Regions from separate parts of the Neobacillus sp. DHD-1R genome, predicted to be linked through region 2. Evidence: predicted binding sites of a transcription regulator. Region 2 holds the regulator's gene; the other holds the start of a gene.
The links. The regulator CtsR, encoded in region 2, represses protease genes until heat stress. The targets are predictions, from matches to a motif close to ATGGTCAATAAAGGTCAAACA.

Region 1: a site for CtsR is predicted at 2,818-2,838, ahead of clpP (ATP-dependent Clp endopeptidase proteolytic subunit ClpP). Genes of this name have one in related genera too.

The regions. Positions count from the first base shown of each region.
Region 1 covers NZ_CM173232.1:1,035,240-1,040,714, forward strand. The annotation lists gene AC3ANL_RS04780 (gluconeogenesis factor YvcK family protein) at 1-655, shown strand, start outside; gene whiA (DNA-binding protein WhiA) at 771-1,730, shown strand; gene AC3ANL_RS04790 (HPr family phosphocarrier protein) at 1,786-2,043, shown strand; gene clpP (ATP-dependent Clp endopeptidase proteolytic subunit ClpP) at 2,155-2,760, opposite strand; tRNA gene AC3ANL_RS04800 (tRNA-Arg) at 2,966-3,037, shown strand; gene rpoN (RNA polymerase factor sigma-54) at 3,376-4,698, shown strand; gene AC3ANL_RS04810 (glutaredoxin family protein) at 4,741-4,992, shown strand; gene AC3ANL_RS04815 (sugar-binding transcriptional regulator) at 5,140-5,475, shown strand, end outside.
Region 2 covers NZ_CM173232.1:5,309,999-5,315,473, forward strand. The annotation lists gene clpC (ATP-dependent protease ATP-binding subunit ClpC) at 1-578, opposite strand, end outside; gene mcsB (protein-arginine kinase McsB) at 596-1,666, opposite strand; gene mcsA (protein-arginine kinase activator protein McsA) at 1,668-2,216, opposite strand; gene AC3ANL_RS26195 (CtsR family transcriptional regulator) at 2,242-2,703, opposite strand; rRNA gene rrf (5S ribosomal RNA) at 3,087-3,203, opposite strand; rRNA gene AC3ANL_RS26205 (23S ribosomal RNA) at 3,280-5,475, opposite strand, start outside.

The DNA.
Region 1 (5,475 bases), 1.1 Mb from region 2:
CATCCAAGAGATGAGCAAAATTTTAAATGTGCGCGGAAAGGTCTTGCCTGCTGCGAATCAGAGTGTAGTCTTACATGCGGAGATGGAAGATGGTACAGTCGTTTCGGGAGAATCAAAAATTCCGTATTCAGGAAAAAAAATTAAAAGAGTCTTTTTAACATCAAAGAAAAATATTCGTCCTTTGCCCGAGACACTTCAAGCGATTCGCCAAGCCGACTTAATCATTATTGGGCCGGGAAGTTTGTATACAAGTATCCTACCCAATTTGCTCGTTCCTCGCTTAGGGGATGAAGTGTGCCGCTCGCATGCGAAGAAAGTATATATCTGTAATTTGATGACGCAGGCAGGAGAAACCCACGGCTATACGGCCAGCGATCATGTGAAGGCGATTTATGATCATATGAGTTGTGCGTCTATTAATACCATTCTTGTTAATAATGAAGAAATTCCACCAGATATTCAACTCCGCTATAATGAAGAACTGGCCGATCCAGTCCTTTATGACCTGCCACAGCTTTCTGAGCTCGGGCTTGAAGTTGTCCATGCAGATATTGCCTACCAGGAAAATGGGGCATTAAGGCATGATCCCAAAAAGGTTGCAAAAATTTTATATAATTTGCTGATTGATGAAACCAATAAGCGTTATCAAGCGTAGATAGGAATGGGCAGATTTTATAAGGTAAATAAGTTATAATTAGTTACAGTGTATTGATAACAAAATAAGGCAATGTTTTTATTGATCATTGTTTGGTTTATAAGGTGGTGAGGGGATGTCTTTCGCTTCGGAGACGAAAAAGGAATTAACTAACTTGGAAGTGAAAACATGCTGCATTCAATCTGAACTATCGGCGTTGATTCGCATGAACGGTTCCCTTTCCTTTTCAAATCGCAAGTTAGTTGTTGATATTCAAACAGAAAATGCTGCGATAGCTAGAAGGATTTATACATTATTGAAAAAGAGTTACCAAGTACAGGTAGAGCTGCTTGTTCGAAAAAAAATGCGCTTGAAAAAAAACAATGTCTACATTGTTCGTTTAGCTGAGCAGGCAAAGGAAATTCTTGAAGATACGAAAATACTTGGCGAAGGCTTTACCTTCATTCATGATATTTCACCAGACCTAATAAAGAAGAAATGTTGTAAGCGTTCTTACCTTCGCGGTGCATTTCTTGCCGGAGGTTCTGTAAATAATCCGGAAACCTCTTCCTATCATTTGGAAATTGCTTCGCTTTATAAAGAACATAATGATTCTTTAAGCGAATTAATGAATACATTTGATCTTAATAGTAAAACGCTTGAGCGTAAAAAAGGGTTTATAACTTACTTAAAAGAAGCTGAGAAAATTACTGAGTTTCTAAATATCATCGGGGCCCATAATGCCTTGCTCCGCTTCGAGGATGTCAGAATTGTTAGGGATATGAGAAACTCCGTCAACCGGCTTGTCAACTGTGAAACCGCTAATCTTAATAAAACGATTGGGGCCTCGATTAGACAGGTGGAAAACATCCGCTTTATTGATGCCACTGTTGGATTGCAGATCTTACCTGATAAGCTTAGAGAAATTGCGGAACTGCGCGTTCAATATCCTGACGTTACCTTAAAAGAATTAGGTGAAATGGTTTCCGGAGGCTCAATCAGCAAATCAGGAATTAATCATCGTTTAAGGAAAATCGATGAAATCGCTGACAAGCTTCGAATGGGAGAAATGGCCTCAAGAGGTCATAGTTTGTGAAATAATGAATTAGTTTCAAGTAAATAAACAATAAATACTAGGAGGAATTATTATAATGTTGGCTAAAGAAATAGAAGTAAAATTGAAAACGGGTTTACAAGCACGCCCTGCAGCACTTTTTGTACAGGAAGCGAATCGATTTTCTGCTGATATCTTTCTAGAAAAGGATGGCAAAAAGGTTAATGCGAAAAGCATTATGGGATTAATGAGCTTAGCAGTAGGCTCCGGAGTCGTCATCAATATCATTGCAGACGGCGATGATGAAGAAAAAGCCATCAACGTTTTATCTGATTTTATTCAAAAAGAACAATAATTAAAAAGGATTTGGCCCATTCCAGGCTAAATCCTTTTTTTTAGTCGATTTTTGAAAAGCATGTTAAAATGAAAAAAAGCAATCGACTTGAAAGCCGATTGCCGTTTATCCTTATTTTTTCTCAGGTGTATCAGTAAGTTTACGTGTAATGATATTGTCAATAAGACCGTATTCTTTTGCTCTTTCAGCTGTCATGAAGTTATCACGATCTGTATCACGGCTAATCACTTCAAGTGACTGGCCAGTGCGTTCTGATAAAATGCCGTTTAATTTTTCACGAAGGAATAGAATACGTTTTGCGGCAATTTCGATTTCAGTTGCCTGTCCTTGTGCACCGCCAAGTGGCTGGTGAATCATGACTTCAGCATTAGGCAACGCGTAACGTTTGCCTTTTTGACCTGCAGCAAGTAAGAATGCACCCATTGATGCAGCCATACCAATACAAACAGTCGATACATCTGCTTTAATATATTGCATGGTGTCATAAATGGCCATCCCAGATGTTATGCTTCCACCAGGACTATTAATATAAAGTGTTATATCCTTTTCAGGGTTTTCTGCTTCAAGGAATAATAACTGCGCCACAATGCTGTTGGAAACATTGTCGTCAATTGCGCTGCCAAGCATGATAATCCGGTCTTTTAATAGACGGGAGTAAATGTCATATGCTCTTTCGCCGCGGTTTGTTTGTTCAATAACTGTAGGAATCAAATTCATTTTTCTTCCTCCTTTGATTAGAAAAGGTAAATGCTTATGTATTAGTATCATACACTGATGGTCAATAAAGGTCAAACAAATAGCCTTTAAAATGTTCGACAACTTTCACTACATCATCATAACCATTTTACCTCATTTTAAAACCTATTCTATGCTTGCAAAATAGGGGAAGGTAGCATATAATAGAAAAGTCGCTAATATTTATGCGCTCGTGGTGCAACGGATAGCACGTAAGCCTCCGAAGCTTAAAATGTGAGTTCGATTCTCGCCGAGCGCATCCTGAAAACCCTCTGTTTATTGCAAACAGGGGGTTTTTTTACTTTATTTATTTGATTTTGTGCTACTTTTTGGTGCTTTTGTGCCAATTTAAGGAGATTTTGTGCGGATTTTAATGTGTTTTGTACCATTTTCAAAGGGTTTTGTACCATTTTCAAGGTGTTTTGTACAAATAGACAATTATTCCCAAAAATAGACCGATTTTTCAAAAGAAGTAAAGTTCCAGACTAAAAACTTTATTTCTTCAAATTTTTTTATTTAATGGGCCCTTCCTCATTTCTCATTTTCTAATACACGAAAAGCTTTCAATCGTGTAAAATAGGAAAAGGGGGGATACGAATGGACTTAAGAGCAGGCTTATGGCAGCAGCAAACATTAAAACTAGCAATGACGCAGGAGTTATCTCAAGCCATTGCATTATTGCAATACTCCGCACAGGAACTGACTGCTTTCCTAGAAGATAAGGCATTGGAAAATCCCTTACTGCAGATTGAAAATGACAATGTCAACCCAGTGAATCCCCTCATTGACCGCAAACGAAAGAAGCACCAAAAAGGGGAAAAAGATTGGATAGACCAGATTGCAGACAAACCATTTTCGCTTGAAGAATATTTAATCTCTCAAATAAAAATAACCAATTTATCGGCGGAACAGTTAAAAGTCATCCGTCACCTTATACAAAGCCTTGATGAAAACGGTTACTTTATTGGAGACCTTGAGGAAATCGCTCAACATCTCAAAGTGGACACTGAACTTGTGGAGGAATGCCTAGCTGTAATTCAAACATTGGAACCAGCAGGGATCGGGGCACGAGACCTCCAAGAGTGCCTGTTGATGCAAGTTTATTATAAAAATCCAAATAATGAACTGGCTCAAAAAATCATTTCTGACTATTTCGTTCTCTTTGCCGAAAAGAAGTGGAAACAAATTTCGAAACAACTGAAAATTTCTTTAAAAGAGATTCAAGATATTTTTGATGATATTCAACAGCTTAATCCAAAACCAGCGGCCATGTTACGCAATGAAGCAACCACCTACATTATTCCAGATGCGGTTGTGGAACAAACCCCTCAGGGTCTAACCGTACGGATGTTTGATGATTCTCTGCCAAGGATCAGCTTTAATGAACAATATTTACAAAAGTTTAACAATAAAGACCAGCAGGTGAGCCGTTTTTTGCAGGATAAGGTGCAGGACTACCAATGGATCTTAAAAAGCATCGAGCAGCGCAAAGAAACACTTACCAGGGTAGTAGCGAAAATCGTTGAAAAACAAACGGCCTTTTTTCAAAAAGGGACCCAATATTTGGTTCCGATGACAATGAAAGAAGTGGCAAACGAACTTGAAATTCATGAATCTACAGTCAGCAGGGCAGTGCGTGAAAAATATGTGCAGACACCAATGGGCACTTTCTCGTTAAAAACTTTTTTCACCAGCACCATTCAGACCGTTTCTAATGATGAAACTACGTCTTCGACCCAAGTGAAGAATGAAATCAGTAAGTTAATTGAACAAGAGAACAAGGAAAAACCACTCTCAGACCAAGATATTGTTGAACAATTACAAGTGCAAAAAGGGATTGTAGTTTCAAGACGAACGATTGCTAAGTACCGCGAACAACTGGGGATACCATCCTCCTCCAAGCGGAAACGGTTTACGTAAACTACTAATCATTCAAATTTTTACTATTGAAAGGAAAAGACGATGCAACATTCAAAGACAATTACTTTATATACTCGAAATCGCTGCCCGCTATGTGAGAAAGCGAAAGCTACCCTTTTAGAAATGAAAAAGGAATGGGATTTTAAACTTGAGGAAGTCGATATTGAATCAAGTGATGAACTGACAGAACAGTACGGACTAATGATTCCTGTTGTTTATATCGATGGGGTAGAAGTGGGTTACGGCTATGTTGACAAATTTGACATAAGTAATCGTTTGCAAGAAAAAAGCTGACTAAAATTAGTTGAAATACATTTTCACTCCTGCTACAATAAAAACGTACTACTAGTAGGGGTGATTTTTTTTAACGTAGGTGGGACATAATATGTCTATGGTGGACATTTTACGACCAACTACATACAATAAAGGAGCATGCGATTCATGCAGTCATTTATCGATATCCAAAAAAGATTATTACCCGACCTCCTTCAAGTTCTGCAAAAAAGATATACGATCCTACGTTACATAAGTTATATGCAGCCCGTAGGAAGAAGGAGTTTAGCCGTTAGCCTTGGATTAACGGAAAGAATCCTTCGTAGTGAAGTAGACTTCCTCAAAGAGCAAGAACTTATTTATACAAATACTATAGGAATGAGTTTGACCTTGGAAGGGAAAAATTTACTCGAGGATCTGGAAGGTTTAATGCGTGAGTTAAAGGGTATTGATGTATTGGAAATGGAATTAAAACACCGGCTTGGCATTAAAAAGGTCATCATC
Region 2 (5,475 bases):
ATGACACGTTGAATTTCTTTACCACGGCCAATAACAGGGTCTAAGGTTCCTTCGCGGGCAATGGCGGTTAAATCTCTAGCAAGACTATCAAGTGTTGGCGTATTAGCACTAACAGAAGCCCCACCTTGATGTCCACCAGATTCATTACTACCTAATAATTGCAGCACCTGCTGTCGTGCCTTATTTAAGCTAACACCCAGATTATTAAGCACCCGGGCAGCAACCCCTTCTCCTTCACGGATTAAACCAAGGAGAATATGCTCTGTCCCCACATAGGAGTGACCTAATTTGCGTGCCTCATCCATTGATAATTCAATTACCTTTTTTGCTCTAGGAGTATAGTGAATAGTTTGAGAAGCCTCTTGTCCTTTGCCAATTAAGTTTTCTACTTCTTTTTGGATTTTTTCAGAACCTAATCCAAGACCGTATAGTGCCTTGGCGGCAATGCCTTCTCCTTCGCGAACTAACCCTAATAAAACGTGCTCAGTTCCAATGTTGTTATGTCCAAGGCGGATGGCTTCCTCCTGGGCTAAAGCAAGAACCTTTTGTGCTCTTTCTGTAAAACGTCCAAACATCATATTCTCTTCCTCCTCACCTATTTTTCATTCTCCATTTTTATTCGATCCCTAATTAACGCGGCCCTTCTAATATCCCTTTCATGAGGCCTTAGTGGACCGCCAGCATATTGCTGCAGAAAACCCGGCTGGGTTAAAATCATTAATTCATTTAAAATGGTCTTAGGCATATTATCTATATACCCCATATCTATTCCGAGTCTAACATCGGATAAGCAGCGGGCTGCTTCTTTGGATTCAATAATCCGGCTATTAGATAACACTCCTAAGGAGCGGAATACCCTGTCTTCTAATTGTATGTTCGAAGTCTTTCGTAATGCTTCCCGAGCATACCTTTCTTGTGAAATTAGCTGACTCACAACACCTTTTAAATCACGACTAATATCTTCTTCAGACTTTCCAAGAGTAATTTGATTGGAAATTTGAAAAATATTACCTAATGCCTCACTTCCTTCACCATAAATCCCTCTCACAACAAGACCTAATTGATGAATAGCAGGAATAATTCGGTTAATTTGCTGGGTTAAAATTAACCCCGGTAAATGCATCATTACAGAAGCACGGAGACCCGTTCCAACATTTGTCGGACAGCTTGTTAAATAGCCGTGTTTTTCATCATAAGCGTAATGAATATTGCTTTCCAGCCAATCATCTATTTCATTAGCGGCATGAAGCGCTTCCGCTAATTGCAATCCGGGAAACAAACATTGGATTCGAATGTGGTCCTCTTCATTTATCATAATACTAACTTCTTCATTTTCGGTTAATAGAACGGCACCATATGGGGAGTCTTCAGCAAGCTGCGGACTAATTAAATGCTTTTCTACTAATACCCTTTTTTGAAGAGGCTGCATTTCATCCATTTTCAACAATTCCATTTTCCCAAACTCTTGAAGATCAGATTTATTTAAAATTTCTTCCATATTTACAATAATCGTTTTTGCTTCTTCGTGTGAAAAAACAGTTGGAAATTTATAGGCTCCAAAATTTCGTGCCAAGCGGATCCGGGAACTTAGGACGATATCCGAATCTGGTCCTTCTTCGCTCATCCAGGAGCTGACAGCCTGATTGAAAAAACGTTCAAGCGACACGTTAATCCCCTCCCTCTTCGCTTGCAGCTAATTGTTTCTCTATAGTTCGTATTTCGTCGCGAATATCGGCTGCTTTCTCAAACTCTTCCTGCGAAATGGCATCCTTTAGCGTACTTTTTAACTCTTCAAGCTGTTTACGAAGATGAATGCCGCCTCCGATTCTCTTCGGAATTTTACCATTATGGGTCCAGTTCCCACTATGAAGGCGCCTTAACACGGGTTTAAGCTGGTCTTTAAATGTTTCATAACAATGAGTACAGCCAAAACGGCCTACTTCTAAAAATTGTTGAAAGGTCATCGAACAATTTTCACATTGAAGGACTTCCTCCTGCTGGAATGGATTTTGGTTTGGCTTTTGAAAGGAAGGGTCGATATTTAATAATCCTGCTAATAAATTATTAAAAGCGAACCCAGATTCTCCATTAAAAATAAACATTTCACCTTTTTCCTGAGCACACTTTTCACATAGATGAACTTCTGTTTTTTCACCATTAATTATTTTTGTAAAATGAAGTGCCGCAGGCCTTTGATTACATTCTTGACAAATCATCTTTTCACCTCTCCGGCTGCACTAATTATTTATATTTCAAAGATGTTAACATTGCTTTTAACATTCTAGCTCTTAATTCATCACGGTATGGGAGATCAATGTATAAGACAGAGCGATCAATCACACTTAACATAATTTTGGCCTCTCGTTTTGTAATGACCTCCTCTTGGACAAGCCTAACAATGACATCCTCAGCACTTGTTTGACTAATCCGGCTCTGAATAAGTGATAGCAATTGATCAATTAAATGGGCTAAATCGTGGGATTGAACCTTCATAATTCGAATATACCCACCACCGCCTCGTTTACTCTCAACAATATATCCTCTTTCAATTGTAAAACGAGTATTTATTACATAATTAATTTGTGAAGGAACACATTGGAACTTATCCGCTATTTCACTTCGTTTAATTTCAACAAGGTCCTCCTCGCTCATTTCCAAAACCTGTTTTAGATATTTTTCAATTATATCGGAGATGTTTCTCATCTTCCCACCTCCCAACTTCTGACTTTGACTATATTTGACTTTAATTATACTGAAAATTTTTTTGAGATGCAACGATTCACTACTATTGATTTTCTCCAAATTTCACGGTTGTGAAACCTATTATGGATAAGAAAAACGTCAAAGACCGATTCGACTATTTTTACTCATGGAAAAGAAGTACATTCTAATTTAGACAAGAATGGTTCATTTTCCTCTTTTTGGAGTTAAAAATAACTTTCTATATTGTAATAGGATGGTTTTATAGTTTATTATCCGCTTTTGGCCATTTACTTTCCGCTTTTCCCTTTTTACTTTCCACTCAGCCATAATTTCAGCCTTTTAGGCAAAAAAAGACAACCCATTACAGGTTGTCTTTTTGTCGTGCCTGGCAACGTCCTACTCTCACAGGGACGCGTGTCCCAACTACCATCGGCGCTGAGAAGCTTAACTTCCGTGTTCGGTATGGGAACGGGTGTGACCTTCTCGCCTTAATTACCAGACTATAAAATTAGAGAGATCGTTCTCTCAAAACTAGATAATACAGAAGAAGTGGTAAAACTCAAGTTCGCTTTAAAACTGGTTAAGTCCTCGAACGATTAGTATCAGTCAGCTCCACATGTCGCCACGCTTCCACCTCTGACCTATCAACCTGATCATCTTTCAGGGTTCTTACTAGCTTGACGCTATGGGAAATCTCATCTTGAGGGGGGCTTCATGCTTAGATGCTTTCAGCACTTATCCCGTCCGCACATAGCTACCCAGCGATGCCTTTGGCAAGACAACTGGTACACCAGCGGTGCGTCCATCCCGGTCCTCTCGTACTAAGGACAGCTCCTCTCAAATTTCCTGCGCCCACGACGGATAGGGACCGAACTGTCTCACGACGTTCTGAACCCAGCTCGCGTACCGCTTTAATGGGCGAACAGCCCAACCCTTGGGACCGACTACAGCCCCAGGATGCGATGAGCCGACATCGAGGTGCCAAACCTCCCCGTCGATGTGGACTCTTGGGGGAGATAAGCCTGTTATCCCCGGGGTAGCTTTTATCCGTTGAGCGATGGCCCTTCCATGCGGAACCACCGGATCACTAAGCCCGACTTTCGTCCCTGCTCGACTTGTAGGTCTCGCAGTCAAGCTCCCTTGTGCCTTTACACTCTACGAATGATTTCCAACCATTCTGAGGGAACCTTTGGGCGCCTCCGTTACTCTTTAGGAGGCGACCGCCCCAGTCAAACTGCCCACCTGACACTGTCTCCCACCCCGATCAGGGGTGCGGGTTAGAATTTCAATACAGCCAGGGTAGTATCCCACCGACGCCTCTACCGAAGCTAGCGCTCCGGCTTCTCAGGCTCCTACCTATCCTGTACAAGCTGTACCAAAATTCAATATCAGGCTACAGTAAAGCTCCACGGGGTCTTTCCGTCCTGTCGCGGGTAACCTGCATCTTCACAGGTACTATAATTTCACCGAGTCTCTCGTTGAGACAGTGCCCAGATCGTTACGCCTTTCGTGCGGGTCGGAACTTACCCGACAAGGAATTTCGCTACCTTAGGACCGTTATAGTTACGGCCGCCGTTTACTGGGGCTTCGATTCAGAGCTTCGCTTGCGCTAACCCCTCCTCTTAACCTTCCAGCACCGGGCAGGCGTCAGCCCCTATACTTCGCCTTGCGGCTTCGCAGAGACCTGTGTTTTTGCTAAACAGTCGCCTGGGCCTATTCACTGCGGCTCTTCGAGGCTATTCACCCCAAAGAGCACCCCTTCTCCCGAAGTTACGGGGTCATTTTGCCGAGTTCCTTAACGAGAGTTCTCTCGCTCACCTTAGGATTCTCTCCTCGCCTACCTGTGTCGGTTTGCGGTACGGGCACCTTTTATCTCGCTAGAGGCTTTTCTTGGCAGTGTGGAATCAGGAACTTCGGTACTAAATTTCCCTCGCTGTCACAGCTCAGCCTTCACGGTAAGCGGATTTTCCTACTTACCAGCCTAACTGCTTAGACGCGCATATCCAACAGCGCGCTTACCCTATCCTCCTGCGTCCCCCCATCACTCAAACGATAAAGAGGTGGTACAGGAATATCAACCTGTTGTCCATCGCCTACGCCTTTCGGCCTCGGCTTAGGTCCCGACTAACCCTGAGCGGACGAGCCTTCCTCAGGAAACCTTAGGCATTCGGTGGATGAGATTCTCACTCATCTTTCGCTACTCATACCGGCATTCTCACTTCTAAGCGCTCCACCAGTCCTTACGGTCTAGCTTCAACGCCCTTAGAACGCTCTCCTACCACTGACATCGTTGATGTCAATCCACAGCTTCGGTGATACGTTTAGCCCCGGTACATTTTCGGCGCAGAGTCACTCGACCAGTGAGCTATTACGCACTCTTTAAATGGTGGCTGCTTCTAAGCCAACATCCTGGTTGTCTAAGCAACTCCACATCCTTTTCCACTTAACGTATACTTTGGGACCTTAGCTGGTGGTCTGGGCTGTTTCCCTTTTGACTACGGATCTTATCACTCGCAGTCTGACTCCCACGGATAAGTCTTTGGCATTCGGAGTTTGTCTGAATTCGGTAACCCGATGAGGGCCCCTAGTCCAAACAGTGCTCTACCTCCAAGACTCTTACTACGTGAGGCTAGCCCTAAAGCTATTTCGGAGAGAACCAGCTATCTCCAAGTTCGATTGGAATTTCTCCGCTACCCACACCTCATCCCCGCACTTTTCAACGTGCGTGGGTTCGGGCCTCCATCCAGTGTTACCTGGACTTCACCCTGGACA